Regions from separate parts of the Sphaerisporangium rubeum genome, predicted to be linked through region 2. Evidence: riboswitches for the same ligand, from Rfam matches in the RefSeq annotation. Region 2 holds a riboswitch; the other holds the start of a gene.

Region 1 (15,320 bases), 1.9 Mb from region 2:
ATCCTGGCCGCCTGGCCGAGTATCACCGCCGAAGAACTCGACGAGAGGTTGTCCAACCGGATGCAACGGCAGGCGATCCTCGTCGGCGACAAACCACCCGACCTCAACATCCTGCTCGACGAGGACGTGATCCGGCACATGATCGGCGGGGCCGCCGTCATGCGTGAACAACTGGACCACTTGCTGCAGGTCGTTTCTCGGTGGCATGTGACGATGCAGATAGTTCCTTATGTCGCACGTCCGCACTGCGGTCAGATGGGTGGGTTTGTCCTCGCTGAACGAAATGGAGTCGCTTATGCTGCTTACGCGGAAGCTCAACCGGTCGGCCGCACTTTCGACGAACGCCGACTGATCGCCGACCTGATACGCCGATACGACGCGATCAGGGCCCAGGCTCTACCCGTCAAAGAGTCGCTCCGGCTCGTAGAGGAAGCGGTGGACCGAATTGGCGTCTGACCTTCGGAACGCGCAGTGGCGTAAGAGCAGCTTCAGTGGTGACTCAGGCGAGTGTGTCGAGGTCGCGTCTGATCTGTCCGGATTTCACTTCCTCCGTGACAGCAAGAACCTCACTGGACCTTCGCTGGCCGTCCCTTCCAAGGAGTGGTCCATCTTCGTGAACCAGGTGAAGGCCACGGGTCTTCGCTGAACCACGTATAGCTCCACTGTCAGTATTCACTGACGTTGAGGGCCTACCGTTGAACACTTACTACATCTCATATAGGAAGCGGTGCACCAGATTGGCGTATGACCTATGGGTCGCACGGTGGCACAAGAGCACTTACAGCAGCGACTCAGGCGAGTGTGTCGTGGTCGCATCCGATCTGTCCGGGATTCGTCTCATCCGTGATAGCAAGAATCCATCCGGGCCGGTACTGGCCGTCTCCCTCGATCAGTGGTCCGCGTTCCTGAGCGGTGTGAGGGCATCGAATCCTCGTTGGCTTCTGTGAAGTGGTCAGCATTCGATGACGTTCACGGCCAGGCCGCCGCGGCTGGTCTCCTTGTACTTGTCGAGCATGTCGCGGCCGGTGTCGCGCATGGTCTTTATGGCCTTGTCCAGGGCCACGTAGTGGGTGCCGTCGCCGTGGAGTGCTATTCGGGACGCTGCTATGGCCTTGATGGACGCCACGGCGTTGCGTTCGATGCAGGGGATCTGTACCAGGCCGCCGATGGGGTCGCAGGTGAGGCCGAGGTTGTGTTCTATGCCGATCTCGGCGGCGTTCTCGACCTGCTGGGGGGTGCCGCCGAGGACTTCTGTCAGTGCGGCGGCGGCCATGGAGCAGGCGGAGCCGACTTCTCCCTGGCAGCCGACCTCGGCGCCGCTGATGGAGGCGTTCTCCTTGAACAGGACGCCTATCGCGCCGGCGGTGAGGAGGAAACGGATGGTTCCCTCGTCGTCGGCTCCGGGGGTGAAGCGGTGGTAGTAGGACAGGACGGCGGGGATGATGCCGGCGGCCCCGTTGGTCGGGGCCGTGACTATCCGGCCGCCTGCGGCGTTCTCCTCGTTGACGGCCAAGGCGTAGAGGGTGACCCAGTCCATGGCGTTCAGGGGGTCGGCCTCGGGGGATTCGCTCTGGAGTTTGCGGTGGAGACGGTGGGCCCGGCGTTTCACCTTCAGGCCGCCGGGGAGGACGCCTTCGCTGGTGCAGCCTCGGGTGACGCATTCGGCCATGACGCGCCACAGGGTGAGAAGTCCTTCGCGGATCTCGGCTTCTGTGCGGCCGAAGGCCTTTTCGTTCTCCAGCATCAGGCCGGAGATGGACAGGCCGGTCTCCTCGCAGTGGTCGAGGAGTTCCTTGGCTGTGGTGAAGGGGTGGGGGAGTTCGGTGTCGTCCTGCTTGATGCGGTCGGCGCCGGTGGCGTTCTCGTCGATGACGAAGCCGCCGCCTACCGAGTAGTAGGTCTTCTCCCTGAGTTGGCCGCCTTCTTTTCCGTAGGCGGTGAAGCGCATGCCATTGGGATGCCGGGGGAGGGAGATCTTGCGTTCGAAGACGAGGTCCTCGCCTACTTCGAAGGGGATTTCCTGCTCGGCGTAGATCTTGACCTTGCCGGTCTCACGCATGGCCGCGAGCTTTTCCGGCACCGTGTCCACGTCGACCGTTTCCGGCTTCTCACCGGAGAGGCCGAGCAGCACGGCCTTGTCGCTGCCGTGGCCCTTTCCGGTGAGGCCGAGTGAGCCGTAGAGGATGACCTGGATTCTCGTGGTCTTCTCCAGCAGGCCGTCCTGGTGCAGGCCGCGTGCGAACTTGTGCGCAGCCGCCATGGGACCGCCGGTGTGTGAGCTCGACGGGCCGATGCCGATCTTGAACAGATCGAAGACGCTGATCGCCATGGTGGTGGCCCTTCTGGAGCGTGGTACGTGGTACTTCCCCGCGCGTCCGGCGACTCACCGCCGTACGCGGCGCCGGCTTCGCCGTACGTGGTTCCCGCCGTCGCGGCGCCGGCAACGACCGGCGGCTGGCGGTGGGGAACAGGTGCCGGTGGTGTGGAGTGCCGGCGTGGGTGTGGACTTGGCCTCCGACGGCGCCGGTTGTGGAGTCGGGTGGGTGGGGTGTCGGTCAGGACGTTCGGGACTTGGCCTCCGACGGCGCCGGTTGTGGAGTCGGGTGGGTGGGGTGTCGGTCAGGACGTTCGGGACTTGGCCTCCGACGGCGCCGGTCGTGGAGTCGGGTGGGTGGGGTGTCGGTCAGGACGTTCGGGAGGTGGGTGAGCAGGGGTGGGGCCTCGGCCGAAGGGGTCGGCCGAGGGTCGGGGTGTGGGTCGTCAGGAGTCTGTGGTGGTGAGGGTGGTGTATTCCTCCGGGGTGAGGAGGTCCTCGGGGTCGCCGGAGACGCGGATGCGGAAGAGCCAGCCTTCGCCGTACGGGTCGGAGTTGACCAGGGACGGGTCGTCCACCACGAATTCGTTGATCTCGACGACTTCGCCGCCTATGGGGGCGTAGATGTCGCTGACGGACTTGGTGGACTCGACCTCGCCTACGGCCTCGCCGGGCTGCAGGGTGCTGCCGGCTTCGGGGAGCTGGACGAAGACGACGTCGCCGAGGGACTCGGCGGCGTAGGCCGTGATCCCCACGGTGACGACGGGGCCGTCATCGAGGCCGGCGATCCACTCGTGCTCCTTGGTGTAGCTGAGCTCCTCGGGAATGCTGCTCACATGCACCTCCGGTAAAAGGGCAGGTCGACGAGGTCGACCGGTTCATGGCTGCCACGGATGTCGACCGCGAGGCCGCCGGACACCTCGGTGTCCACGTAGGCGATCGCGATCGGCTTGCCGAGTGACTGGGACGGCGCGCCGCTGGTGATCTCGCCGACGACGGTGCCGTCCACGCTCAGCACCACGGGGTAACCGTGGCGTGGCACTCGGCGGCCCCGCGCGACCAGGCCGGTGAGGCGCCGGCGCGGGGGGACGTCCTTGAGTGCGGCGAGCGCGGCGCGACCGACGAAGTCACCCGGCTTGCCGAACTTCACGACGCGGCCGAGACCGGCGTCGAAGGGGGTGAGGCCGGCGTTCAGCTCGTTGCCGTACAACGGCATGCCGGCCTCGAGGCGCAGGGTGTCGCGGGCCGACAGCCCGGCGGGACGCAGGCCGTGCGGCTCGCCGGCCTTGGTGAGGGCCTCCCAGAGGGGGACGGCACGCTCGGCGGCGACGAACAGCTCGAAGCCGTCCTCGCCGGTGTAGCCGGTGCGCGCGATGAACGCGTCGACCCCGGCGACGGTGCCGGGGAGGCCGGCGTAGTACTTGAGCCCGGCCAGGTCGGCGTCGGTGAGCGTCGCGAGGATCTCGGCGGCCCGTGGTCCCTGCACCGCGACCAGCGCGTACGCCTCGGAGCGGTCGTCCACCTCGGCGTCGAAGCCGGCGGACCTCGCGGTGAGCTCCTCGGCGACCTTGAGGTAGTTGGAGGCGTTGGCCACGACCATGTATTCCCCGCCGGGGAGGCGATAGACGATCAGGTCGTCCAGCACCCCGCCGTCCGGCGCGCAGATCATGGTGTACCGGGCCCGGCCGGGCTCCAGCACCGACAGGTGGCCCACCAGCGCGTGGTCGAGAGCCTGGCCGGCCTGCGGGCCCGTGACGAAGATCTCCCCCATGTGGGAGAGGTCGAACAGGCCGGCGGCCTGGCGGACCGCGTTGTGCTCGGCCGACTCGCTGCCGTACCGCAGCGGCATCAGCCAGCCGGCGAAGTCGGTGAGCGTCGCACCGAGACTCTCGTGTACTTCGCGGAGCGGCGTGGGTTTGGACATGTCTCACACCTCAGGCAGGGTCGGATGTCAGCATCCTCCCCCTCTGTCATCGGTGCCTGAGAGTTTCGCCCGAGTTTTACCGGACTTTCACCTTCGGCGAGGCTCGTCGAGGACGAGCCTTCTTTCCAGAGGCCACCTGACCCGCGCGGTCCTTTGCCTTGTGAGGTTCGTGGGAGGACTTGCTCCTTCAGGGGTCCTGACCGGATGCCAGGACGCTCTCCCGCACGGGGTCGCCGGTGTTCCGGCCCACCCTACCAACGGGAGGCAGGCGCGGCGGAGGCCACCAAGGCGGAGAACAGGGGGCTGTCGGCGGAGGTCTCGGGGTGCCACTGCACGCCGAGCGCGAACGGGTGTCCCGCGAGCTCGACCGCCTCGACGGTGCCGTCCTCGGCGACGGCGGACACCGTCAGCCCGTCGCCGAGCCGGTCCACCGCCTGGTGGTGGTAGTGCGCGGCGTCGGCCGGCCCGGCGCCGAGCACGCCGGCCAGCTTGCTGCCTTCGGCGACCCGCACCGGCAGGTGACCGAACTCACCGGGTGCCGGCGCGTGCGCCGCGTGGCCGACGACGTCCGGCAGGTGCTGGTGCAGGGTGCCGCCGAGGTGGACGTTGAGCACCTGCAGGCCGCGGCAGATGCCGAGCAGCGGCAACCCGGCGGCGAGCGCCGCGCCGACCAGCGCGAACTCCGCCTCGTCCCGGAAGCCGCGCACGTACCCGGTCCGGTCGTGCGGCGCCGCGCCGTACCTGGCGGGGTCCAGGTCGCCGCCGCCGGCGACGATGAGCCCGTCCAGCCGCTCCACGAGCGGCGCCGGGTCCCCGCTGGGTGGCACGATCACGGGCTGGCCGCCGGCCGCCGCGACCCGCTCGACGTAGTCGTACGGCAGCAGCGCGGCCGTCATCCGCCATACGGTGAAGGCGGCGGGTTCGACGTAGCAGGTGATGCCGATGACCGGCCGGTACGTCCCCATCACAGCGGGGTGACGTACGCGCCGGAGATGCCGCCGTCCACCAGGAACTCGGCCCCGGTGATGAAGCTCGCGTCGTCGGAGGCGAGGAACGCGACCGCCGCGGCGATCTCGGACGCCTCGGCGAACCGGCCCATCGGCACGTGCACCAGCCGCCGTTGCGCACGCTCGGGGTCCTTGGCGAACAGTTCCCGCAGCAACGGCGTGTCCACCGGCCCCGGGCACAGCGCGTTCACGCGGATCCCTTCGCGTGCGAACTGCACGCCGAGTTCCCTGGTCATGGACAGCACGCCGCCTTTGGACGCGGTGTAGGAGATCTGGGACGTCGCCGACCCCATCACCGCGACGAACGACGCGGTGTTGATGATGGACCCCTTGCCCTGCCGCCGCATGTGCGGGATGGCGTGCTTGCAGCACAGGTACACGCTGGTGAGGTTGACCTCCTGCACCCGCCGCCACGCCTCGATGCCGGTGGTCAGGATGGAGTCGTCGTCCGGCGGCGAGATGCCGGCGTTGTTGAAGGCGACGTCCAGACGGCCGTACGTCTCGACGGCCGTCTCGAACATGCGGGCCACGTCCTCCTCGCTGGTGACGTCGACCCGGACGAACAGCCCGCCGACCTCGTCGGCGATCTTGGCACCTCCCTCCTCGTCGAGGTCGGCGCACACGACCTTGGCGCCTTCCTCGGCGAGCCGGCGCGCGGTGGCGAGCCCGATGCCTCCCGCCGCTCCGGTGATCACGGCGACACGGTCCTGCAGACGTTGCATATCGGCGATCTCTCCTGATCTCAGTGAGCGATGAAGACGTTCTTGGTCTCGGTGAAGGCGGCCAGCGCGTCCGGTCCGAGCTCACGGCCGAGCCCGGACTCCTTGTAGCCGCCGAACGGCGTCCAGTACCGCACCGAGGAGTGCGAGTTGACCGAGAGGTTCCCCGCCTCGACGGCCCGCGCCACCCGCAGCGCACGGCCGACGTTCTCGGTCCAGATGGATCCCGACAGTCCGTACGGCGTGTCGTTGGCGATGCGCACGGCGTGCGCCTCGTCGTCGAACGGCACCACGCCGACCACCGGACCGAAGATCTCCTCGGTGAAGGCCCGCTCGTCCAGCGCGGCGTGCGTGAGCACGGTCGGCGGGAACCAGAACCCCTTCCCCGCCGGACAGGTGCCCTGGAAACGCGGCGTGCCGGTCACGTACGACGCGACCCGGTCGCGGTGGTCGGCGCTGATCAGCGGCCCCATGTCGGTGCCGGGGTCGCGCGGGTCCCCGACGACGACGGCCGCCACGGCACGCTCCAGCCGTTCCAGGAACTCCTCGTACACCGGCCGCTCCACCAGCACCCGCGACCTGGCGCAGCAGTCCTGTCCGCTGTTGTCGAACACCGCGCCAGGCGCGGACGCCGCGGCCCGTTCGAGGTCGGCGTCGGCGAACACGATGTTGGCGCTCTTGCCGCCGAGTTCCAGCGTGACCCGTTTGACGGTGCGCGCCGCCGTGGCCGCGATCTGCTTGCCGACCTCGGTGGAACCGGTGAACACGATCTTGCGGACGTCCGGATGTTCCACGAGCCGGGCCCCGGCGACCTCCCCGGCTCCCGGCAGCACCTGGAGCACCCCCTCGGGGAGGCCGGCCTCCAAGGCGAGTGCGGCGAGCCGCATCGCGGTCAGCGGCGTCCACTCGGCGGGCTTCACGACGACGGTGTTGCCGGCGGCGAGCGCCGGCGCGACACCCCACGTCATGATGACCATGGGGAAGTTCCACGGCACGATCACGGCGACGACGCCGAGGGGCTCGTGGAAGGTGATGTCCACCCCGCCGGCCACCGGGATCTGCCTGCCGAAGTCGCGCTCCGGCGCTCCGGCGTAGTAATGCAGCACGTCGCGGACGTTGCCGGCCTCCCACCGCGCGTTGCCGATGGTGTGACCGCAGTTGGCGAGCTCCAGCTCGGCCAGTTCCTCGGCGTGCCGGTCCACGAGGTCGGCGAACCGCCGCAGCAGCCGCGCGCGGTCCCCCGGAGCGACGTCCCGCCAGGCGGGGAACGCGGCCTTGGCCCGCGCCACGGCGCGGTCGGTCTCACCGCGACCGGCCGGTTCGACGTCGGCCAGCACGTCCTCGGTGGCCGGATTGATGATTTTCATGTCACATCCGCTCGAATCCCCGGAAAAGCTCCCAGTCGGTGACGGCCGCGTCGAAGGCGGCCAACTCCACCTTGGCGTTGTTGGCGTAGTGCTCCACGACCTCCTCACCCAGCGCCGACGTGGCGATCCGCGAGCCCTCCCACAGCGCCAGCGCCTCCCGCAGCGTGCTCGGCACCCGCTCCGCGCCGGACGAGTAGGCGTTGCCGGTGTACGGCTCCTCAAGCGGCAGCTCGTCGTCGATGCCTTTCAGACCCGCCGCGACCAGCGCCGAGACCGCGAGGTAGGGGTTGACGTCACCTCCCGGCACGCGGTTCTCCACCCGCAGCGAGTGACCGTGGCCGACCAGCCGCAACGAGCAGGTGCGGTTGTCCACCCCCCACTTGACGGCCGTCGGCGCGAAACTGCCGTCCACGTACCGCTTGTAGGAGTTGACGTTCGGTGCGTACATCAGCGTCAGCTCCCGCAGCGCGGCGAGCTGACCCGCGATGAAATGCTCGCCGGTCTTCGACAGCCCGTACGGCCCGTCGCCTGCCATCACCGGCCGGCCCTCGGTGTCGCGCAGCGAGATGTGGATGTGGCAGGAGTTGCCTTCACGCTGGTTCGGCTTCGCCATGAACGTGATCGACATGCCTTCCTGGGCCGCGATCTCCTTGGCGCCGTTCTTGTAGATCGTGTGGTTGTCGCACGTCGCCAGCGCCTCGGCGTACCGGAAGGCGATCTCGTGCTGGCCGAGGTTGCACTCACCCTTGGCAGACTCGACGTACATGCCGGCCCCCTCCATGCCGAGCCGCACACGGCGCAGCAGCGGCTCCACGCGTGCGGTGCCGAGCAGGGAGTAGTCCACGTTGTACAGATTGGCCGGGGTGAGGTCGCGGTACGCCTTGGACCACGCGCTCTCGTAGCTGTCGGTGTAGACGCAGAATTCCAGCTCGGTGCCGACGTACGCCTGCCAGCCGCGCTCGGCGAGCCGCGCGAGCTGACCGCGCAGGATCTGCCGCGGCGAGGCCGGCACCTCCGTGCCGTCCTCCCACACGATGTCGGCCATCACGAGCGCCGTGCCCTCCTGCCAAGGCACGCGGCGCAGCGTCGACAGATCGGGTCTCATGACGAAGTCGCCGTACCCGCGGTCCCACGACGACATGCGGTAACCGCCGACGGTGTTCATGTCGACGTCCACCGCGAGAAGGTAGTTGCACCCCTCGGCGGCGTGGTCGAGCACCTCCTCCAGGAAGTACCGCGCGGCGAGCCGCTTGCCCTGGAGGCGTCCCTGCATGTCGGTGATGGCGAGCAGCACGGTGTCCACCCGACCGGCGGTCACCTCGTCACGCAGTTCGTCGAGGGTGAGCACGGCGCTCCTTCCGTCAAAAGTCTGGAATCAGACCATTGGCGGCATGCAAGCATCAGCGGCACCCTCACGTCAACGGTCGCGGTCGCACTGCGACCGCGAAAAGCGCTGGTCTCCTACCATTGATGACAGGAGGTGGGAGGAATGACGGCCGAGCCGCGGCTTGTCGCGCTCCTCGGGCCGGTCAGGGCAGGCAACGCCTTCGAGGAGACCGTCGAGCGGCTGTTACAGGCGATCAAACTCGGCGTGGTCGCGCCGGGCCGCAAACTCCCCCCCGAACGCGAACTGGCCGCGCAGCTCGGCATCAGCCGCGTCACCCTCCGCGAGGCCATCCGCGCACTGCAGGAGTCGGGCTACCTCGACGTCCGCCGCGGCCGGTACGGCGGAGCGTTCGTCGTGTACCAGCCCCCCCGTCCCGGCCCCGCCGACCTGCGCCGTGCCGTGGCCGAGATGGGCCCGGGCGAACTCGACGACGCACTGACCCTCCGCATGGCCATCGAATGCGGCGCCGCACAAGTCCTCGCCACCACCGAGTTGACCGAGCCCCAACGCGCGTTGCTGTCGCGCCGCCTCGCCGACGTCAACGACGCCGCCCCAGGCGACTACCGCCGCCTCGACACCGCCTTCCACCTCTCCATAGCCGAACTCACCGGCTCCCCCCTCCTCACCGCAGCCGCCGCCGACGCACGCCTCCGAGTGACCGACCTCCTCAACGCCATCCCCGTCCTCGGCCCCAACATCGACCACGCCGCCACCCAACACGTCGCCATGGTCGACGCCATCCTCTCCGGCGACCCCGAAGCCGCCCGCCGCGCCGTGGTCGAACACCTCGACGCCACCGCGTCCCTGCTCCGCGCCTTCCTGGCCTGACCCACGCATGAACCTCGCTTTCCAGGGGAGTGAACCCTGGCACTCAATGGAAAGGCGAAACTCATGGGTCTCCTGGACAAGCTGAACCTCCGCCAACTAAAGGCACGAACCACCCATCACCTCGCCAAATCCACCGGCAACCGCCGCCTCGCCGCCAAAGCCCGCACCGAGGAAGCAGAAGCCAAACTCCTGAGAACCCAAGACGAAATCCTGGAAACCGCCAAGGAAATCCGCCGAGAATACGGCATGCGCACCTGACACCCCGACCTCCTTCGGCGGCGGGTCGGCCCGGTGGTGGGGTCGGCCCGGTGGTGGGGTCGGCCCGGTGGTGGGGTCGGCCCGGTGGTGGGGTCGGCCCGGTGGTGGGGTCGGCCCGGTGGTGGGGTCGGCCCGATGGTCGTCTAGTGGTGGGTCGGCCTGGTGGTGGTGTGTGGTTGGTCGGCCCGGTGGTTGGTCGGTCGGGGATGAGCGACTGCGACCGGGTCGCTCACCGCCGTGTCCCGCGGGGGTTCGAACGGCGCCGACGCGGTGGGACGTGGTGCGGCGAATCCGGCGCCTTGGTACGGCGGGGCACCGGTCAGGTCACAGGGCCATGGTGAGGCTGCGGAGGGCCAGGCCGCCGCCGAGGACGACGATCATGGTGGCGGTGCCTACGGGGGTCAAGCCGGCGAGGCGGGCCGCGAGGCCCTGGCGGGTGGTGGCGAGGCGGGTCAGGCGGGTGGACAGTTTGACCAGGAGGAGGCCGGTGGCGGTCAGGGTGGCGGCCATGCCGGTGCCGTAGGCCACGACGAGAGCGACGCCGAACCACGTACGGCCCAGTGCGGCCGCGCCGAGCAGGACGATGAGCGCGGAAGGGCTCGGCACCAGACCTCCGGCGATCCCTAGGCCGAGTAGGCCCGCACGGTCTTGCCTCTCGTGACCCTCGCCGTGTCCGTGTCCGTGGCCGTGTCCGTGGCCATGTCCATGTCCGTGGCCGAGTGGGCTCTTCCGGTTTCTCAGGGCTGAGATGAACAGGCGGGTGCCGAGGACGGCGAGGAGGAGGCCGCTCACCAGGCCCAGCCAGGACAGGACCGACTCGCCTGCTAGGGACGAGAACAGACTGATCAGCAGGCCGACGACCAGGACGCCGGCGGTGTGGGTGGCCGTCACCGTGGCGCCGACGACGAGTGCGTCCCTGGGACGGCCGCGGCGGCCCGCCAGGTAGGCGGCCATGATGGTCTTGCCGTGGCCGGGGATCAGCGCGTGGCCGGCGCCGAGCACGACCGCGAGCAGGATCGCCAGCAGACCGAGCGGGACCGTCAGGGACCGTCCGCCGACGAGGCCGGTGAAGGTGCGGTCCAGGGAGGCCAGCGCGTCCCCGAGCGGTCCCGGCAACCCGAAGCCGCCGGCGGCCTGAAGGCCCGCTCCGCCGCGATCAGCTTCAGGAGAGACCCCGGCGACGCGCAGGGTGACGGACCGCTGGTCCAGCGGATCATCCAGCAGATCCTCGGGATAGGTACGCAGGACATCGGTGGGGCTGTCGGCAGGCACCCCGGATGGCGCGAGCCGCAGACCAGTCCCCACGGCGGTGATCTCGCGCCAGCCGAGCTTGTCCCCGAGGAATGAGTCGGTGAGCGACACGGTTGACGACACACGGACCGAGGCCGACAGCTCGCAGGTCAACCGGCCGGTCCGCAGACCCCCCTGACCAGGCAGGTACTCGAACGAGGTCCGGCCGGCCCGCCATGGCACCGAGGCTCCGTCCACGACGAGCCGCTGGGAACGGGCCAGCTCCCCGCAGGTGGCCGCGGCGTACGCGGCGCGTTCGGCTGTGGACGCGCCGCCGGAGTGGTCGGTGTCCACGAGCGCCGCGGACTGCAGGGCCGGCAGTTCGGCGTAGTCGACCACGGCCGTGGACCGCACCTGACCGGGCCGCACCTCAAGGCCGTTGTGATGGTTGACGGTGAAGTTGCCGAGCGGGTGGAGCGCCACCACGGCGGCCACGGCCAGCGCGATCATGCGAACCTCGCCAGAGTCGAGTCGGAGGTTGTACCGGTGGGCCGGCGACGAGAACCGTCCCGCGTGACGGCGGCCGGCGCGATCACGTGAACCTCGCCAGAGAGGGGAGTGCCGGGTCGAACCGGGGGTTGTATTCGCGGGTCAGTGCCGTGAACCGGGTGGTGTCGCGGCCGGTGGCTTTCTCGATGAGCGCGCGGTGGTGTGCGATGAGCGCGTTGCGCCAGCCGAGGGCCGTGGCCTCGCGTGTGTACGGCAGGGCTTCGCGGGGACGGCCCGCCTTGTGCAGGGCCCAGGCGAGCGCGTCGGCCGCCACCATGTTGGGGTTGCGCGCGTACTCGGCGCGCGCGTGCCGTACGGCCGTGGCGGGGGAGCCGTGGTCGGCTTCGAACTCGGCCCACGTGATGTCGTCGCGCACGCCGGCGGCGGCCATGAGGTCCTTCTGCGCGCGCAGCAGCGTCCACTGCGGCGACGGGTCCCGGCCCAGCTTCTCCAGCACCTCGCCGTACTCGACGACGTACTGCGGCAGCGGGAGCCGCTCCACCACCTCGGCGTAGCCGCCGGCGGCGCGTTCCAGGTCCCCTCCGAGCGCGGCGGCGCGGGCCAGCCCGGCACGGGCCGGCAGGAAGCCGGGTGACGCGCGCAGCGCCTCGTCGTACATCCGCACGGCGGCGCCGAGGTCACCGGCACGCAGGGACAGCTCACCGAGGTGGTACCGGCAGTAGGCGCGGTCCTCGGGGGTGAAGGCGTCCTGGAGCGCGGCCTCCATGAGAGTGCGGGCCGTCGCGGTGTCCCCCCGCAGTTCCGCGTCGTACGAGGCGCGGGTGAAGGACGACACACCGGGCCGCAGGTCCGTCATGCGGCGCACCGCGCGGGACGCCGCCGGGTAGTCGCCGAGCTGCGTGTAGGCGTCGGCGAGCACGCCGTACGCGGTGGCGCCGTAGGGGTTGGCCTCGGTGGCGCGGCGGGCCAGCCGCACGGCGGCGGCGAACTCGTGCCGTCCCGCCGCGAGCGCCGCCTGGCCGGTCAGCACGGCGAAGTCGCCGGGTGCGAGCCGCGCGGCCCGGTCCAGTGCCTGCTCGGCCTTGGTGTAGGACGACGGGTCGGCCGTGACCCTGGCCTGCTGGACGTACGCGGCGCCGAGCGCGGCCCACGCCTGGTGGTCGCCCGGCAGCCGCCGCAGCCGTTCCTGGAGCGCCTTCACCGAGCCAGGCGCCGGGCCGGACACCCCGGACACGTCGGCCGGCGCGGCGGCGGTGCGGGCCGGCGGCGCGCCGGTGGGGAGGAACGTGGCCCCCGCCGTGACGGCCACCGCGACGGTGAGCACGCCTGCCGCGGCGGCGGCCGTCCTGCGCAGCCGGAGGAAGTCGCGCATGGTGAACTCTCCTGAGATGTCCCGGTCCCCGGCACACGCCGGGGACCGGGGAGGCGGTCAGCGCGTGTTGACGGCGGCGGAGCCGGGGAGCGGGATGTAGGGGAACGTCGCCTGGAACGGCCGGTCGTTGACGTCGACCTTGTCGCCGGCGGCGAGCGCGTCGACCAGCTTGCCGGTGCGGGCGGCGCCTTCCATGACCTGCAGTGCGATGTCCACGACGTCGTCGCCGAGGCGGCGTCCGTTGGGGAAGCCCTGCGCGTCCCCCGCGAGCAGGCCGAGCCGCCGCGGGTTGGCGGCAGGGGGGACCGACATGTTGAGCCGCAGCATCTCGGACGGCCGGAACGCTCGCGGGTCGGCGTCCTTGTTGAGTATCTGCGAGTTCAGGTCGGCCTTGATCGGCCCGTTGGCCTTGGCGATGCCGGTGAGGAAGATCTGCACCAGGTCGTCACGCGGCGTCTTCGGCGCGGGGATCTTGTAGATGCCCTCGATCAGCTTCGGCAGCTCGGGGTGGGTGACCCGCTTGACCACGGCGGGGATGCTCGCGTCCTTGTCCGGGCTGAGCGAGTTGAAGGCGTCCTTGAGCCCCGCCGGCACGACGACCTCGTTGACCAGCGGATGGCCGAGGCGGGACACCTGCCTGAAGCCGCCGGGGCTCCACTTCTCCGTGGTGGTCCACACGCCGATGACCGGGTTGCGCCTGGCGTCGCCGCGCAGCGCGAGGTCTTCCTTCGGCACCTGGAGCGCGATGCTGTGCACGTTGTAGCCCTTGGTGGTGTCCTGGCCCACCTCGGACAGGTCGCCGCCGTACAGCAGGTCGAAGACCCGCAGGTCCAGGAAGAAGGCCTCGTCGGCCTGGCCGGCGAAGGTCACGCCGCCGCCGGGGAGCCGGCGCAGCGACTGCCTGCGCAGGTTCGCGTAGTCCGGCATGGAGGCGGGGCCGACGTTGCTCGGCGCGACCACGCCGTCCCTGATCACCGTGGTCCAGCCGTGCCTGGCGTCGAACCGCTTGAGGGTGTACCGCTGGCGGAACAGCAGGTTCGGGTCGTTGAGCGAGGTGACCTGGCCGTTGTTGTACAGGAAGGTGGCGTCGCCGCGCCGGTCCTCGTCGCGGAACGTCCACTGGTAGGTGATGTCGGGCTTGCCGTTGCCGTTGTTGTCGATCTTGATGTTGTAACGCGACCGGGTGTCGAACGTGTAGTAGTTCGGGCCGCCGACCGGTTCCTCGAACGGGATCCAGTTCGCGATGAGGGTGACGGTGTCCGGCTTGTCCGGGCTGACGAAGGCGTACAGGTCGGTGTTGTCGTTGCGCGGGTCGCCGGCGATCATCGGCGCCTCACGGTGGGACGACGCGCCGCCGGGCTCGGGGCGGAGCACGGCGAACGAGGAGGCCGACAGCACCCCCACGGCCGCCAGCGCGATCAGAGATCGCCGGTTGATCCGGAGTTCCATGCCGCTCGGGTCCTTTCGGGCCGCCGGTCGCCGTGCGACCGGTCGTTGTCCGGGAGTGGGAGAGGTCCGGCCGGGATCCTCATCCGCGTATACGCGGCGGTGGCGTGATCGGATTGGTGGTTCTTCGAAGAACTTCCGATCGGCCTCGCCGCGTGCACGTCTCCCCGCCGGTGCGACCGGCGGCCGGAAAGGGTTCAGCCCGCGAGGCGGCGCATGGACGTCACCGACCACCACACGGTGACCAGCGCGAGAACCGCCATGAGCCCGAACGACAACGGGACCGAGCCGTCGGAGAGCCTTCCGTCGAACAGCGCACGGCCCGCCTCGACCGCGTGGTAGAGCGGGTTGAACTTGGCGATGACCTGCATCCACTGCGGCGCGAGCGAGATGGGCAGCAGGATGCCGGTCAGCAGGATCAGTGGCAGCGCGAAGAGCTGCATGATCTGCGACATGCCGTTCTCGTCGCGCAGCGCGAGCGCGAGGCCGTACGACAGGCCGGAGGCGAACAGGCCGGTCACCGCCATCAGGCCGATGAACAGCGCGAGGCCCGGCAGGCTGGGCCGCATCCCCATGACGAGGCCGAGCACCACGATGAGCAGCGCCTGGACCACCAGGATGATCATGTCGCGCACGGTGCGGCCGAGCACGATGGCCGGCCGGCTGACCGGGCTCACCGCGAGCCTCTCCAGGACGCCGGTACGGATCTCCATGATCATGCCGAAGCCCACGAAAAGGGAGCCGAACAGCGCGATCATGATCATCATGCCGGGGGTGAACTGTTTCAGTGTCTCGGCCTCAGGCACGCCGGGGGTGAGCCTGGCCAGCAGTGGCGCGAACATCAGCATGTACAGCAGCGGCTGCAGGATGCCGAACAACGGCCAGACGGGGTTGCGCGCGCTGTTCCGCAGCTCGTAGCCGAGGAACAACGCGGTGTGCTTGAGCACGTTGGGCACGG
Region 2 (15,320 bases):
TGCCGGTGACCACCACGCGCGTGGCCGAGCAGGTGTGCCGGTTCCACGGCGCGCAGGTGCAGTGGACGCCGACGGCGCTGGACGCGCTCACCTCGGCCGCGACCGACCCCGACCTGATCTTCGCGGCGGACGGCAGGGGCGGGTTCATCGTGCCGGAGTTCGCGGCCACCGTGGACGGCATGGCGTCGTTCCTGCGGCTGCTCGGGCTGGTGGCCCGCACCCGGCTCTCGCTGAGCCAGATCGACGCGCGCATCCCGCGCGCCAAGCTGCTCAAGCGCACCGTGCCGACGCCGTGGGCCGCCAAGGGCGCCGTGATGCGATCGGTCGTGGAGGCCGCCGACGGCTACCGTCTGGACACCACCGACGGCGTGCGGGTCGTCGAGGAGGACGGCGGGTGGGCCCTCATCCTGCCCGACCCCGCCGAGGCGGTCACGCATCTGTGGGCCGAGGCCGACGATCTTGACGTGGCGCAGGCCCTGCTGGAACGCTGGGCCCGGGTGGTGGAGCAGGCGGTCGGACCGTGACGCCAGAGGAACCGCCCGTTACGTGGGAAACAGCCCGATTTCTGGCGCATTCGCACGGCGCGCCGCATGGACCGGAGGGCGCGGCGGGCGGTAGCTTTGGACCGGCGCGGCGAGCCGAGTCGGAAGGAGCGAGGGGCGAGCGCCGTTCACCATCACGCGAGCCCCCGTCAGCGATGACTCGAACGAGCCCGACCAGCAGCATGTCCGTCCCAGCGGCCTGACTTCGTCTTGACCTTCGCCACTCGAACAGCATAGGTTGCGGCATTCGCAGTCTGAGCAATCTTGAGAAGCGAAGCACCGAGGCACGCCGCACCGAGCACCGTCGCCGCGACTTCGCGGTAGGAGGCCGAGCCGATCCGATGCCGAGCGTCTACTGCACTCAGTGCGGCCACGCCAACCCTGAGGACGCCCGTTTCTGCTCTCGGTGCGGTTCGCCGTTGAACCGCGTCGAAAGCAATACGCCTGGGGACACCACCTCCACGATCTCCCTCAGCGGGATCGAGGCGATGGACGGCGAGGCCACAGGACAGACGCTCCTGCCGGACCGGGCGGCGGTGGAGCAATTGCCACCGGGCACCGCCTTGCTGGTGGTGATGCGCGGTCCGAACGCCGGAAGCCGGTTCCTGCTCGACAGCGACCTGACCACGGCGGGGCGTCACCCCGAGAGCGACATCTTCCTCGACGACGTCACGGTGTCCCGGCGCCACGCCGAGTTCTACCGCCGCGGCGGCTACTTCACCGCACGCGACGTCGGCAGCCTCAACGGCACCTACGTCAACCGCGAGCGCATCGAGGAGCACCCGCTGACCGGCGGCGACGAGGTCCAGATCGGCAAGTTCCGGCTGGTGTTCCTCACGCGTGCGTGATCGGGGACGGTGATGGGCGCGCAGGCCGCCAGGGCGTACATGAGCATCGGGGAGGTCCTCGAGCTCCTGCGTCCCGACTTTCCCGACATCACCGTCTCCAAGATCCGGTTCCTGGAGGGGGAGGGGCTCATCGAGCCCGAGCGGGCCCCCTCCGGGTACCGCAAGTTCACCCACGCCGACGTGGAGCGGCTGCGCTTCATCCTGACCGCGCAGCGTGACCGCTACCTCCCGCTGCGCGTGATCAAGGACCACCTCGACACCGCGGGCCACGACGGCACCGGTCCTCGTTCCCTGGACTCCGCGCAGCCCGAGGTGCGGCTCGGCCGCGCCGAGCTGTGCGAGGCGGCGGGGCTCGACGACGAGACCCTGTCGGAGCTGGAGGACTACGGCCTGGTGACCCCCATGGCCCGGCGGTACGACGCCGAGGCGCTCGCCGTGGCCCGGGCCTGCGGCGCTCTGGCGGCCTACGGGCTGCACCCCCGCCACCTTCGCGTCCTGCGGGCCGCCGCCGAGCGCGAGGCCGGCCTCGTGGAGCAGGCCGTGGCGCCGCTGCTGCGCCGGCGTGCTCCCGGCGCCGCCGGGCAGGCCGAGCAGACCGCGCATGAGTTGTCCGGATTGCTGCTCGACCTGCACTCGGCTCTCGTGAAGGACGCCCTGCGCGGCATTCTGGGTCGTTGACCGAGGCACCCGGACATTTCGGGGTGCGGGGATGTTACGTTGAGGTTTGCGGCGATGGTCACGCCGCGAGCCGAGAGCCGCGAGGGAGCAGGCCCGAAGCGGGCCGGCGACCACTGAGACGGAGTCGCCTGTGTTGCAGATGGAGGTCGTGGGGGTCCGGGTGGAGATGCCCTCCAATCAGCCCATCGTCTTGCTCAAGGAGGCGAAGGGCGAGCGGTATCTGCCGATCTGGATAGGGATGACCGAGGCCACGGCCATCGCTCTGGCACAGGCCGAGGAGCCGCCGCCGAGGCCGCTCACGCATGACCTGTTCAAGGACGTGATCGAGGCGCTCGGGGTCCGGCTGCAGACGGTCAACATCGTCGCGTTGCGTGACGGCATCTTCTTCGCCGACCTGGTGTTCTCCAACGGCGTGGAGGTGAGCGCGCGGCCGTCCGACTCGATCGCGCTGGCCCTGCGGACCGGGGCCGGCATCTTCGCGAGCGAGGACGTCGTCCGCGAGGCAGGTGTGATCATCCCGGACGACCAGGAGGACGAGGTCGAGAAGTTCCGCGAGTTCCTGGACAACATCACGCCTGAGGACTTCGGGCGTGCCGGTTGACCATGTCGGGCTATTTACGCTTCACGACGCGCCGAGCGGGATCGTTGACTGAGCATGCCGCCGGTCCTACGGTGCAAGTGAACCCACGGTTGTAATTCACGAACCCCCAGATCAGACCGTGGGATGAGAGAAAGCCGGAGGTCCGCAGTGGCGGTCAGCAGCGGCGAGGGCAAGTCGGCCGGCCAGCGCGATCGGGCTCAGCGTCAGTCGGCACGTGAGCGCGCGGGCGAGCAGGGCCTGCTGTTCGGCGAGCGGCCCGGGTCGCTCCCCGCCGACGTGGGATACCGCGGCCCGACGGCGTGCTCGGCGGCCGGCATCACCTACCGGCAGCTGGACTACTGGGCACGCACCCAGCTCGTCGAGCCGTCGGTGCGGGCCGCGCACGGCTCGGGCTCACAGCGGCTGTACAGCTTCCGCGACATCCTGGTCCTCAAGGTCGTCAAGCGCCTCCTGGACACCGGGGTGTCCCTGCAGCAGATACGCACCGCCGTCCAGCACCTGCGCCAGCGCGGTGTGGACGACCTGGCGCAGATCACCCTCATGAGCGACGGGGTCAGCGTCTACGAGTGCACCTCGGCCGACGAGGTGATCGACCTGCTGGAAGGCGGCCAGGGCGTGTTCGGTATCGCTCTCGGCGGCGTCTGGCGCGAGGTGGAGGGCACCCTGGCCGAGCTGCCCGGGGAGCGTGCGGAACCGGCTGATCGTGACCCTTTCGCCGAGCACCCCGGTGACGAGCTCGCACAGCGCAGGCGGGCCCGCCGCACCGGCTGAGGCCGGGTAGGGGTGCCCCCTGCCGGGGGGCGGCCGGTACCATTGGCGGTGAAGCTTTCGACCCCGCGCGGGAGAGACCCGGGTGCGGGCACGCGCCGCCACGGCGGCGCGTGCGTGTGACCCGGGCGCCGAAGGAGCAACCTCCCCGGAATCTCTCAGGCACCCTGTACCGCGCGGGCGAGGCCACTCTGGAAAGTAGGCGTGCCCGCCAGGCGTGCCTCACCGACGGTGCAAGCCCCTCCCGGGGGTGAAGCTCTCAGGTCGCGGCGAGGTCGTCGCGCTGACAGAGGGGGAGACCAGGCGCGGCCGCGCGCCTGCTCCGAGCCACGTCAGGAGAGCCTCATGACCGATCGGTCACCGCTTCGCGACCTGTCCGCACCGCCGTTCGTCACCCGGCACGTCGGCCCCTCCGACGCCGAACAGGCCCGCATGCTCCAAGCCGTCGGTTACGCCTCGGTGGCCGACCTGGTCGCCGTCGCGGTACCCGGCGCCATCCGCGCCGACAAGCCGCTCGACCTGCCGCGGGCCGCGAGCGAGACCGAGGCCGTCGCCGAGCTGCGCGACCTCGCGGGCCGTAACCGCGTGCTGACCTCCATGATCGGGCTCGGCTACCACGACACCATCACCCCGGCGGTCATCCGGCGCAACCTGCTGGAGAACCCCGGTTGGTACACCGCCTACACCCCTTACCAGCCGGAGATCTCGCAGGGTCGCCTGGAGGCGCTGCTCAACTTCCAGACCATGGTGTCCGACCTCGCCGGCCTCGACGTCGCCGGCGCCTCGCTGCTCGACGAGGCCACCGCCGCCGCCGAGGCGATGACCCTGGCCCACCGGGCCGGCCGCGGCCGAGGCGTCCGCTTCGTGGTGGACGCCGACGCGCTGCCGCAGACCAAGGCCGTGCTGGCCACCCGGGCCGAGCCGCTCGGCATCGAACTGGTCGAGGCCGACCTCGCCGCCGGCCTCCCCGAGGGAGATCTTTTCGGCGTGCTCGTGCAGTACCCCGGCGCGAGCGGCAGGCTCGCCGGCTTCCAGGCGGTCGCCGAAGCGGCCCACGAGCGCGGCGCGCTCGTCGTCGCCGCCGCCGACCTGCTGGCCCTCACCCTGCTGGAGGCCCCCGGCACCCTCGGGGCCGACATCGCGATCGGCTCCACCCAGCGTTTCGGCGTGCCGCTCGGGTTCGGCGGGCCGCACGCCGCCTACATGGCGGTGCGCGAGGGCCTGCAGCGCCAGCTCCCCGGCCGTCTCGTCGGCGTGTCCAAGGACGCCGACGGCCACCAGGCGTACCGGCTGGCCCTGCAGACCCGCGAGCAGCACATCCGCCGTGAGAAGGCCACGAGCAACATCTGCACCGCGCAGGTCCTGCTCGCCGTCATCGCCTCCATGTACGCCGTCTACCACGGCCCCGAAGGCCTGCGGCGCATCGCGCAGCGCGTGCACCGCCACGCGGCCGTCCTCGCCGCCGGGCTGCGCGCCGGCGGCGTCGAGGTCGTCCACGACGAGTTCTTCGACACCGTGCGGGCCCACGTCCCGGGCCGGGCCGGCGAGATCGTCGCCGCGGCCGTCGCGCTCGGCGTCAACCTGCGGCAGGACGGGCCCGACCACGTCGGCGTGACCTGCGACGAGACCACCACGGCCGGCCACCTGCGCGATGTGTGGGAGGCGTTCGGCTGCGCGGACGCCGTACTGGACGACCTCGACACCGCCACCGCCGACGCGCTCCCCGCCGGGCTGCTGCGCACCACCGGCTACCTCACCCACCCGGTGTTCTCCGCGCACCACTCCGAGACGTCCATGCTGCGCTACCTGCGCAGGCTCCAGGACAAGGACATCGCGCTCGACCGGTCCATGATCCCGCTCGGGTCCTGCACCATGAAGCTCAACGCGACGACCGAGATGGAGCCGATCACCTGGCCGGAGTTCGCCGGCGTCCACCCCTACGCGCCGGCCGGACAGGCCGAGGGGTACCTGCGGCTCATCGGCGACCTGGAGAGCTGGCTCGCCGAGGTCACCGGGTACGCCGCGGTGTCGCTCCAGCCGAACGCCGGCTCGCAGGGCGAGTTCGCCGGCCTGCTCGCCATCCGCGCCTACCACCGGGCCAACGGCGACGACGCGCGCGACGTCTGCCTCATCCCGTCGTCCGCGCACGGCACCAACGCCGCGAGCGCCGTGATGGCCGGCATGCGGGTCGTCGTGGTGGCCTGCGACGACCAGGGCAACGTCGACGTGCCGGACCTCACCGCCAAGATCGCCAAGCACGCGGACCGCCTCGCCGCGATCATGGTGACGTACCCCTCGACGCACGGCGTGTACGAGGAGACCATCACCGAGATCTGCGAGCTGGTCCACCAGGCCGGCGGCCAGGTCTACGTGGACGGCGCCAACCTCAACGCACTCGTGGGCCTCGCCAAGCCCGGCTGGTTCGGCGCCGACGTCTCCCACCTGAACCTCCACAAGACCTTCTGCATCCCCCACGGCGGCGGCGGCCCCGGCATCGGCCCCGTCGCGGTCCGCGAGCACCTCGCTCGGTACCTGCCGTCCCACCCGATGGAGAGCGGCCCCGTGGGTCCCGTCTCCGCCGCGCCGTACGGCTCGGCGGGCATCCTTCCGATCTCGTGGGCCTACGTCCGCATGATGGGGGCCGACGGCCTGCGGGCCGCGACCGAGCAGGCCATCCTGTCCGCCAACTACGTGGCACGCCGCCTCGCGCCGCACTACCCCGTCCTGTACACCGGCCGCGAGGGCCTGGTGGCCCACGAGTGCATCGTCGACCTGCGCCAGATCACCAAGGACACCGGCGTGACCGTCGACGACGTGGCCAAGCGCCTCATCGACTACGGCTTCCACGCACCCACGATGTCCTTCCCCGTGGCCGGCACCCTGATGATCGAGCCCACCGAGAGCGAGGACCTGGCCGAGCTGGACCGCTTCTGCGACGCCATGATCGCCATCCGCGGCGAGATCGGCAAGGTCGCCGACGGCACCTACGACCGCGACGACAACCCGCTGCGCAACGCGCCGCACACCGCCGAGTCCCTGCTCGCCGACCCCTGGCCGCACTCCTACACCCGCACCGAGGCCGCCTACCCCGTGCCGGACCTGACCGACGCCAAGTACTGGCCCCCGGTCCGCCGCATCGACCAGGCCTACGGCGACCGCAACCTGGTCTGCGCCTGCCCTCCGCTGGAGGCCTACGAGGACTGACCACCGCCACCGGGACGACACATGCCAAGAGCGGGCATCGGCCTCGGGAGGGGGCCGGTGTCGGCATAATGGTCGCGGCGTGGTGGTGCCGGCGGATTCCCCCTATCCGAAAGACGAGGTCGCTATGGCGGCGCGCGAGGTGCAGTCAGGGCGGCAGGACGAGGTCGCGACGGCGGCTCACGAGGAAGGGTCACGGCGGCGGGACGAGGTCGCCACCGGGGCTCACGGGGGAGGGCCGGAGCCGGACGAGGTCGCCATGGCGGCGTACGAGACGGGGTCGGGGCGGCTGATCGAGGCCGCGCGGCGCAGAGCCGAGAGCGGCGATCTCGACGGCGCCGCGGAGATCTTCACGGAACTGCTCGCCGACGACCACCAGGAGGACCGCGCGCAGGCGGCCGTCGGGCTCGCCGTGGTGCTCGAGGAGCGTGGCGACGTCGCAGGAGCCCGCGCCGCGGCCCGGACCGCTCTCGCCACCGGCCACCCCGAGTACGCGGCCCAGGCCGCGTGCCACCTGGCCCGCGGCTTCGAACGCGACGACCTCCCCGACCAGGCCCGCGCCGCGTGGCAGGCCGTGATCGGCCTCGGCACCCCCGCCTACCTCCCGGCGGCCCACATGGCGCTGGCCCGCCTCGCCGCCGAGCGGGGTGACGACGCCGAGGCCGAGTCGGCGCTGCGGGCCACCCTGGCCACCGGCGACCCCGACCTGGCCTCCAGCGCCGCACAGCACCTCGCCGAGTACCACCTCGCAGGCGCGGCCCCCGGCGAGGCCGCCGACGTCCTGCTGACCGCACTGGACCTGCCCGAGGTGGCCGACGCACCCCGCCTGCGCGTCCTGCTCGGCATGGCCCACCTCGACATGGCCTGCGCCGAACTGGCCACCGCCGCCGAGACCGCCGACGACCCCGACACCGTGGCCCTGGCCCTGGAACTCCTGGCCCGCACCCTCCCGTTACGCGGCCGCGACGAGGATGCCGAAGCCACCTGGACCTACGGCCTGCGCCACCCCGACCCGTCGGTGGCCGAACAGGTGGCCCTACGCCTCGACCGCGACCCCACGACAGCCGATGAGATCACCCACCGCCTGGAACAGGCCACCCCGCAGCCCCCCACAGAGGCGTGACCCCGAACCTGAACCACACAAAGGCCATGCACCAGCCTCCCGACGCCAAGACGGCCAGGGGAGGCGATGACGTCGAACGCCGCCGACCCCGGGGTCAAGCGAGACGAGGTCCAAGACCGCCGGTCCGGGGTCAAGTGAGACGAGGTCCGGAGACCGCCGGTCCGAGGTCAAGTGAGACGAGGTCCGGAGACCGCCGGTCCGAGGTCAAGTGAGACGAGGTCCGGAGACCGCCGGTCCGAGGTCTAGCGAGGCGACGTCCGAATACCGTCGATCCAGGGTCGAAGCAGACGACGTCCGGAGACCCCCCAGGTCCGGAGTCAGTCAAGGGAGACGACGTCCGGACGCCGCCGGTCCGGGGTCGGTGGAGGCGACGTCCGGACGCCGCCGGTCGTGGTTCGGACGAGACGACGGCGGCAGGCGGCCGAGCGTGGAGTCAGCGCCGGCGACGACCGAAGGCGGCCGCGACGTTGACCACGACGATGCCGGCCCAGGCGAGGAACAACCCGGCCGGTCCGGCCTGGGTCACCGCGATGGCCGTGAGAGGGACGCCGATGCCCAGCGAGCCCAGCGCGATCGGAATCGTGCCGTCCCCCTGACGCTGCTTCTGCGGCGGGTTGGCGTAAGGAGCCGCGCCGTGCGGCTCGGGAGGCGTGTAGCCGTGACCCGACTGCGCCGCCACCTCGGCGCGAACCCGAGCCTGGATGGCGCCGTCGACCTTGTCGAGGAACGACTCCACCAACGCGTTCTCATACTCTGGCCCAAGGTCCCGACGGGCCTCGACCGTGGCGCGAAGCTCGTCGCGCGGCAGGGATGAATTCTCCGGCACGTCCCTAATCTGGCACACATTCCCGACAGGCGGCATCCCCCCGGAGAACTAGAGCCCTCTCGTCCATTGGAACGGAATCCCCGGCCGCACAGCCAGGGTCGAACCCCGGCCCGGGATCGGTGGCGGAGCGACGGGAGGTGGGTCGGCTGGTGTGTCGTGGCCCGTCGGGGGAGTGGCGAGGTGGCAGGTCGGCTAGCGTGGCCGGCATGCGTGTCATGACCGGCCGGGGAGCGGCGGAGGTGCTGGTCGACGAGGCGGAGGAGCCTCGTTTCCTGCTTGTGCTCACCCACGGATCAGCGGGTGGCGTGGACGCTCCCGACCTGCTCGCCGTCCGGGACGCGGTCCGTACGGCCGGCGGTACGGTGGCCCGCGTCACCCAGCCGTTCCGCCTCGCCGGAGCCAGGGCACCTGGATCACCGCAACGGCAGGACGAGGCATGGGCCGAGGTGCTCGCGGCGGTCCGCGCCGCCTACCCCGGCCTCCCCCTGGTGCAGGGAGGACGGAGCAACGGCGCCAGGGTCGCCTGCCGAACCGCACGAGCGGTCGGCGCGAGGGCCGCGGTAGCCCTGGCCTTTCCCCTGGTCCCCCCAGGGAAGCCAGACCGTTCGCGAGCAGACGAGCTACGGGGTGCCGGCGTCGACGTCCTGGCCGTCAGCGGTGACCGCGACCCGTTCGGCGTCCCAGCCGAAGGGGACGCCACCCAGGTGGTCGTGGTCCCAGGGGAGAACCACGACCTCAAGAAGACCCCCCAACGCGTCGGCGAGGCCGTGGCGGCGTGGCTCGCCCCCATGTTCCCCTGACCGTGCCAGCCGGTCGTGCCGTTCTCTCGAGGCGCAAGAACGGGGCGACGAGTCAGCCCTACGAAGGCGCTACACTTTGAGGACATCCTATGTTCGGATGAATCGACTGCCTCTGGAGTTCCGGGGCAGGGAGTCGTGAATGGTGAGGCCATGGCCCGGGGTGGCCGTCAGTTCCCTGGCGGGGTCGGCTGGATGAGCGCCTGGGAGGTGGCAAGAGGTAGTCGCGCTGCGGGGCCGCCGGAGCGCCGGTCGGCGGCGCGGGTGGAGTGGACGGCATCCGCTCTCTCGCCGGTACACGGCCGGTTGTCTGCGGCAGGTGGACAGAGGGGACGGCCCGTGGCCGGCAGGTATGCGAGATCTCGGCGTGGCGGTCGGTCGGTGACCGCCGGTGGCCGACCGTCGCGCGGTCCGGGAGGCTGGTCCCCTTGCCTCCGGGCCGGCGATGATCGGCCGGTGTCACCGTCCGGCTGGTCGGTGGTGCGTGCCGGAAGGTGTGTGAGGTGCCGGTGTGGTCAGGCGGCGCTGATGGCGAGGTCGGTGGGGCGGTGCGGGGCGATGACCGCGCCGTCGGGCAGGAGCTCCCCGGTGTCCTCGAAAAGCACGATGCCGTTGCACAGCAGGCTCCACCCCTGCTCGGGGTGTGCCGCGATCGTGCGGGCGGCTTCGCGGTCCGACGCGGAACTGCTCGGACAGGACGGCTCATGCGGGCACATGGGTGTGCCTCCGGATTTCTCTCTCGATCTGTTGTGCTCGGCCGGGATCCCGCGGGCAGGGAGGCGGCGCCTCCTGCCCCTTCCCCCGTACCCCCGTAGGACGGGGCCGAGCGCTGTCTACTTGCCGTGTGCGCGAGGGCACATCTCTAGGGTAAGTGTGCTGCGGGTCACATGCGCGCGACATAGCCCGTTAGGACGGTTTCCGGTCGTGAGTCAGGGGTCCGGGTAGGTCTTCGGGGCTGGTCCGGCCATGTGACCTGCGACACAAGCGTGCCCCATCGAATATAACGGTCCAAGCACGACTCGCCGCCGAACACATAAACGATGAATTACGGCCCTCCGAGGCCTTTGAGCACGGCGGAAAGCCCCCGCTCGAAGGCCTCGATCGCGGCATCGGCGGACTCGGTCGCCGCGCGGGGGAGTGGCGAGGGGGCGGAGCCGTTCCCCGCTTCGTCCGGCTCGGCGGGTGCGGCCCAGCCGGAGCGCTGGATCTCAACCGCGACGCTGCCCATGGTGTAGGCGCGCAAGGTGCGCACCGCGGGGGCCGGGTCGGCCAGGCCGGCGGCGGCCAGTTGCTCGGTCTGCTCCCTGATGGCCAGCAGCGCCGTCCCCTGGGGTGGTTTGGTGAGCGCGAGCGCGAGCACCCCGGGATGCTCCAGCAGGACCGAGCGGCCGGCGTGGGCCCACGCGCGTGCCACATCCGGCCAGCCCCCGAGCCCGGAGGGGTCCACGGCGACGGTGGTGACGTGCTCGGCCAGCGCGTCGAGGAGGGCCTCTTTGCCGCGGGGAAGATGGTGGTAGATCGCCATTGCCTCCACCTGCAGCGCGTCGCCGAGCCGCCGCATGGTGAGCCGCCGCAGGCCCTGGCCGTCGGCGATGTGCAACGCGGCCTCGATGATGCGGTCACGTGAGAGCGGGACCGGGGGTCGTTTCGCAGGCATGCCCCTGATGATCCACACTCCCACTTACTTTGTAAAGGGCACCGCGCCGAGCAGGCCGTACCTCGGTCCGGCATGCGTCGCACCGGAGCGAAAGCACGAGTCGGGACCATCTCGCCGGTGCCGACGCTGTGCCGATCCGGGGCCGGTCGGCTGTGTGTCTCCCCGTGTTCCGGTGAGGCACGCGCCGCGACTTCCATGGAAGCGGCGGCCCGGGATCTGGTCCCGCCGGTCTCGGCAATTCACCGATCTGACGCCGGTGGGCTGTGGGTCCCCGCCGTACGCTGGTCAGGCCTGCGCGGCACCTTCCGCTGAAGCACGGGCCGGGGTCGTCTCATCGGTGCCCTCGATGTGCCGGCCTGGAGCCGGTGGGTCGTGTGGCGGCACATGATCGGTCGGGCTCGCCGGTCAGGTGGCACCCGGTACCGGCGCGCTTCGCCGGGGCCGTACGCTGGGCTCCATCGACGAACGCCGGGACGACCGGCGGTGTGCCGGAAAGGGGCGGGGCGATGGCGTTTTTCCGACCGAGGGTCAGCCGGGAGGCCGAGGTCAGGCAGCACGCCGACCACGAGGTCGGCGAGGGCTATCCCGCGTTGCTCGACAAGGCGCGTGTGGCGGAGGCCGAGTTGCGCCGCGCTCAGGCCGCCGGTGTGGGGGCCGACGAGCTGCGGGCCGCCGGGCTGGCCTATGACCGCGCGCTCACCGAGGCCCTGCGCGCCGCGGAGGCCGCCAAGCGGGCCGCTCTCGGGGTGCGGGCCTACGACGACCGCATCCGCCGCCGCAAGGGTGTCGCCACGCCGCGCGGCGCCATGTGGACCGCCGAGGTCGAGCGGCTGCGCACCCTGCGCGAGGAGCACCGGCTCACCGGCATCGCGCGCGTCCCCCGTCCCGTCCCCGCCGCCGGCTGATCGGACGCGCCGGTCGACTCCCGCGGCCGGCCGGCACGCAGCTCGCCCCGGACGGCGAGACCCCCGTTCGGCGTGGCCGCACGGGGGTCTCGTGGCGGGTCAGCTCGCCCAGTCGAGCAGTGGACGGGTGTTGCTCGGGTGGCGGAGCTTGGAGAGGGACTCCTTCTCCAGCTGGCGGATACGCTCGCGGGTCAGGCCCAGGTGCTTGCCGATCTCGTCGAGGGTGTGCGGTTTGCCGTCGACGAGGCCGAAGCGCAGGGCCATGATCTTGGCCTCGCGCGGGGTGAGGTTCCCCAGCACGCCGCGCAGCTCGGCGCCGAGCAGTTGGCGGTCCACCACCTCCGAGGCCTCGGGGGCGTCGACGTCCTCGATGAGGTCGCCGATGGTGGTCTCGCCGTCCTCGCCGATGGTGGCGTTGAGGCTGATCGGCTGGCGGCTGGTGCGCAGCAGTTCCTCGATCTGGTCGGGGGTCTTGTCGAGCTCCACGGCCAGTTCCTCGGGGGTGGGCTCGCGGCCGAGACGCTGGTGCATGTCGCGCTCGACGCGTGACAGTTTGGACAGCATCTCCAGCACGTGCACCGGCAGCCGGATGGTGCGGGCCGAGTCGGCGAAGCCGCGCTGGATGGCCTGCCGGATCCACCACATGGCGTAGGTGGAGAACTTGTAGCCCTTGGAGTAGTCGAACTTCTCCACGGCCCGGATCAGCCCGAGGTTGCCCTCCTGGACGACGTCCAGCAGCGCCATGCCCCGGTCGGTGTACTTCTTCGCCACCGAGACGACCAGCCGGAGGTTGGCCTCCAGCATGTGGTCCTTGGCGCGCCGGCCGTCGGCGGCGACCCATTCGAGGTCGGTGCGCTCCTCGCCGGTGAGGATCTCGTTCTCCAGCTTGTGCTCGGCGTACAGCCCCGCCTCGATGCGCTTGGCGAGCTCGACCTCCTCGGCCGCGGTGAGCAGCGTGCGGCGGCCGATCGACTTGAGGTAGGTGTGCACCGAGTCGCCCATGACCGAGGACTGGTCGTCGAGGTCGAGCGTCTCGCTCTGCAGCTCGGCCTCGTCGGGCTCCTCCCAGGCGTCCTCGGCGTCACCGGGTTCGCGGCCCTGCTCGGGACGGGGTGCCGGGACCTCGGCCGCGGCGGACTTGCGGGTACGGCGGGTGGCGGGCCGCCGTGCGCGCGCGGTCCCGCCGTCCGGCCGGCCCTCGCCGGTCGCGGCGCTCTCGGTGGCGGCGGCGCTCTCGGTATCGGGCCCAGAGGCGGGTCCTGTGGCGGGCTTGGCGGCGTGCTTCGTGGAGCTCACGGTGCGGGTCATTGCGGTCTTCGCGGTAGTCTTCACAGTGGTGCTCTTACGGGTCTTCCTCGCCGGGGCTCCGGTCCGCGTGGGCTGATCGTCCGCGGTGAGACTCACTCCGGCGTCGGTGAGCTGTCGCAGGATCGTCCGCCCTCGCGCGGGTGTGACCCGCGCCGTGTGGAACGCCTCGCGAAGTTCCGCGAGGGAAAGGTGACCTTGCGCTCGCCCGCGGTCGATGACCTGGGCGACGATTGTCGGGGTGGCCTCGCGCTCAGTCGAGGTCGCCACGGCGGTTCGGGGCATGAGCACACCTCCTCCGTCACGGAGTTCTCTACGTTCGATGGGGTGGCGCGGCATCCAGGCGCACCAGTATCAATAACGTTTCAGGACGCCGTTTGTTCCCGGCGTCCGCGTGGGGACCCATCGGCACCGCCGTCCTCTGTTACCCATCTTCCCTGGTCGCACTCCTCCTGCGGCGCGCGGGGTCCCCGCATGGCGAGAGGCGGGCCGCCCGCGGCGGCCCGCCTCTCGCGCTGGTAGCCCCTGGTGGCGGTGCGGTCGTCAGTCCTTCTTCTTGGGCTTGTCAGGCGTGAGGACCGGGATGGGGAGTGGCTCGGCGTCTTCCAGGCGCTTCTCGGTCCAGAACTCGGCGACCTTCTTGGGGTCGCCGTCGAGGTCCTCGCGGACCACGAACTCCTCGGGCGAGCGGGTCGGTTCGGCGTTCTGCGGGACCTCGGGGCCGGGGATGCGTCCCGGCGCCTCGCCTGGCGCGTCGGTCGAGGTGCCGCTGGGGCGTCCGTTGCCCAGTCCTCCCGAGGTGGCCGCGGCCGCGACGGAGATGCCCCCGGCGAGGATCACTCCGGCGATGCCGGCGGAGATCCACATGTTGCGGGTCGGCTTGATCAAGACGTCGTCCTTCCTGGGTCCGGTTCGCCGGTATGACGCGCCGGATGCGACTTCTGGTTCCCTTGACCGGACATTGTGGTCAAGATTCATCTTTCATGCCAGCAAAGCCGAAAATAGTACGACGGATGGCTACGAGGTCGTGTTTTCCGTTGGCGAGCAGGGGGAATCCGTCGAGCACCTCCAGCGCGCGCGGCGCCGCGTAGCCCGGCAGCGTCTCCTTGACCGCGGCACGCAGCTCCCCGAGCGTCGGCGGCGCCGCGGGATCGGCCGGGACGACGACCGCGACCACCTCCTCACCCCACTCCGGGTGCGGCCGTCCCATGACCACCGCGTCGCGTACCGCCGGGTGGCGCGTGAGCACCCCGGCGACGGGCCCGGCGGCGACCTTACGGCCGCCGGTGTTGATGACGTCGTCCGCGCGGCCGAGCACGAGCAGTCTGCCGTCCCGGAACTCTCCCACATCTGTAGTGACGTACCAGCCGCCTTCGAGGTTCGACGGCGCCGTCCCGAGCCGGTACCCGGAGAACAGCACCGGCCCCCGGATCCTGACGCGTCCGCCGGGCCCGATCGCCGCCTCCACGCCGTCCAGCGGCACGCCGTCGTACACGCACCCGCCGCAGGTCTCGCTCATGCCGTACGTCGTCACGACCCGCGTGCCGGCCTGCCGGACGAGGTCAGGCGGCGCGGCGGCGCCGCCGAGCAGCACGGTGCGGAACCGCGACAGGCCGGCGCCGTGGTCGAGCAGGCGCCGCAGCTGCGTCGGCACCAGGGACACGTGGTCGGCGCCGCTCGCGGCGACCGCGGCGGGGGAGAAGCGCTCATGGATCAGCGGCTCGGTCCCGGAGAGCACCGACCGGACCAGGACCTGCAGCCCCGAGACGTGCGACGGCGGCAGGCAGCACAGCCAGCGTTCCCCCGGCCGGGCCCCGAGCCGCCGCAGGGACGCCTCCGCCGAGGCGATCAGCGCGGCGGCGGAAAGCTCCACCCCTTTAGGGGTGCCGGTGGACCCGCTCGTCGCGATGATCACCGCCGTGCCCGGCGCCGCGGCCACGCCGCCGGGGTAGGCCCTGGTGCCCTCCGGTGTGACCACATGGGTGGGCCGCAGCTCCGCGAGCACCGCGCGCAGCGCCGGGCCCGGCAGCCCCGGGTCGAGCGGCAGCACGGCGGGGCCCTCGCCGCCG

What was found. Region 2 has a riboswitch for glycine ahead of gcvP (aminomethyl-transferring glycine dehydrogenase). Riboswitches for the same ligand answer to the same signal wherever they lie in the genome.
Region 1: it holds a riboswitch for glycine, as region 2 does, so the genes downstream of both, gcvT (glycine cleavage system aminomethyltransferase GcvT) here and gcvP (aminomethyl-transferring glycine dehydrogenase) in region 2, are expected to answer to the same signal.

The regions. Positions count from the first base shown of each region.
Region 1 is NZ_JACHIU010000001.1:2,051,933-2,067,252, forward strand. It holds gene BJ992_RS08765 (helix-turn-helix domain-containing protein) at 1-456, shown strand, start outside; gene BJ992_RS08770 (DUF397 domain-containing protein) at 446-646, shown strand; gene BJ992_RS08775 (DUF397 domain-containing protein) at 738-947, shown strand; gene BJ992_RS08780 (L-serine ammonia-lyase) at 953-2,329, opposite strand; gene gcvH (glycine cleavage system protein GcvH) at 2,761-3,150, opposite strand; gene gcvT (glycine cleavage system aminomethyltransferase GcvT) at 3,147-4,238, opposite strand; glycine riboswitch at 4,272-4,374, opposite strand; glycine riboswitch at 4,375-4,471, opposite strand; gene BJ992_RS08795 (gamma-glutamyl-gamma-aminobutyrate hydrolase family protein) at 4,490-5,203, opposite strand; gene BJ992_RS08800 (3-oxoacyl-ACP reductase) at 5,203-5,967, opposite strand; gene BJ992_RS08805 (aldehyde dehydrogenase family protein) at 5,988-7,331, opposite strand; gene BJ992_RS08810 (type I glutamate--ammonia ligase) at 7,333-8,679, opposite strand; gene BJ992_RS08815 (FadR/GntR family transcriptional regulator) at 8,821-9,546, shown strand; gene BJ992_RS08820 (hypothetical protein) at 9,610-9,804, shown strand; gene BJ992_RS08825 (nickel/cobalt transporter) at 10,129-11,544, opposite strand; gene BJ992_RS08830 (tetratricopeptide repeat protein) at 11,627-12,916, opposite strand; gene BJ992_RS08835 (DUF4331 domain-containing protein) at 12,974-14,365, opposite strand; gene BJ992_RS08840 (ABC transporter permease) at 14,560-15,318, opposite strand.
Region 2 is NZ_JACHIU010000001.1:3,950,864-3,966,183, reverse strand. It holds gene BJ992_RS17120 (sugar phosphate nucleotidyltransferase) at 1-524, shown strand, start outside; gene BJ992_RS17115 (FHA domain-containing protein) at 884-1,390, shown strand; gene ftsR (transcriptional regulator FtsR) at 1,430-2,068, shown strand; gene BJ992_RS17105 (bifunctional nuclease domain-containing protein) at 2,199-2,669, shown strand; gene BJ992_RS17100 (MerR family transcriptional regulator) at 2,817-3,440, shown strand; glycine riboswitch at 3,499-3,622, shown strand; glycine riboswitch at 3,623-3,737, shown strand; gene gcvP (aminomethyl-transferring glycine dehydrogenase) at 3,783-6,641, shown strand; gene BJ992_RS17090 (tetratricopeptide repeat protein) at 6,766-7,761, shown strand; gene BJ992_RS17085 (hypothetical protein) at 8,195-8,497, opposite strand; gene BJ992_RS17080 (alpha/beta hydrolase family protein) at 8,794-9,387, shown strand; gene BJ992_RS17075 (DUF5999 family protein) at 9,900-10,100, opposite strand; gene BJ992_RS17070 (TetR family transcriptional regulator) at 10,430-11,041, opposite strand; gene BJ992_RS17065 (hypothetical protein) at 11,548-11,946, shown strand; gene BJ992_RS17060 (RNA polymerase sigma factor) at 12,046-13,536, opposite strand; gene BJ992_RS17055 (hypothetical protein) at 13,795-14,139, opposite strand; gene BJ992_RS17050 (AMP-binding protein) at 14,219-15,320, opposite strand, start outside.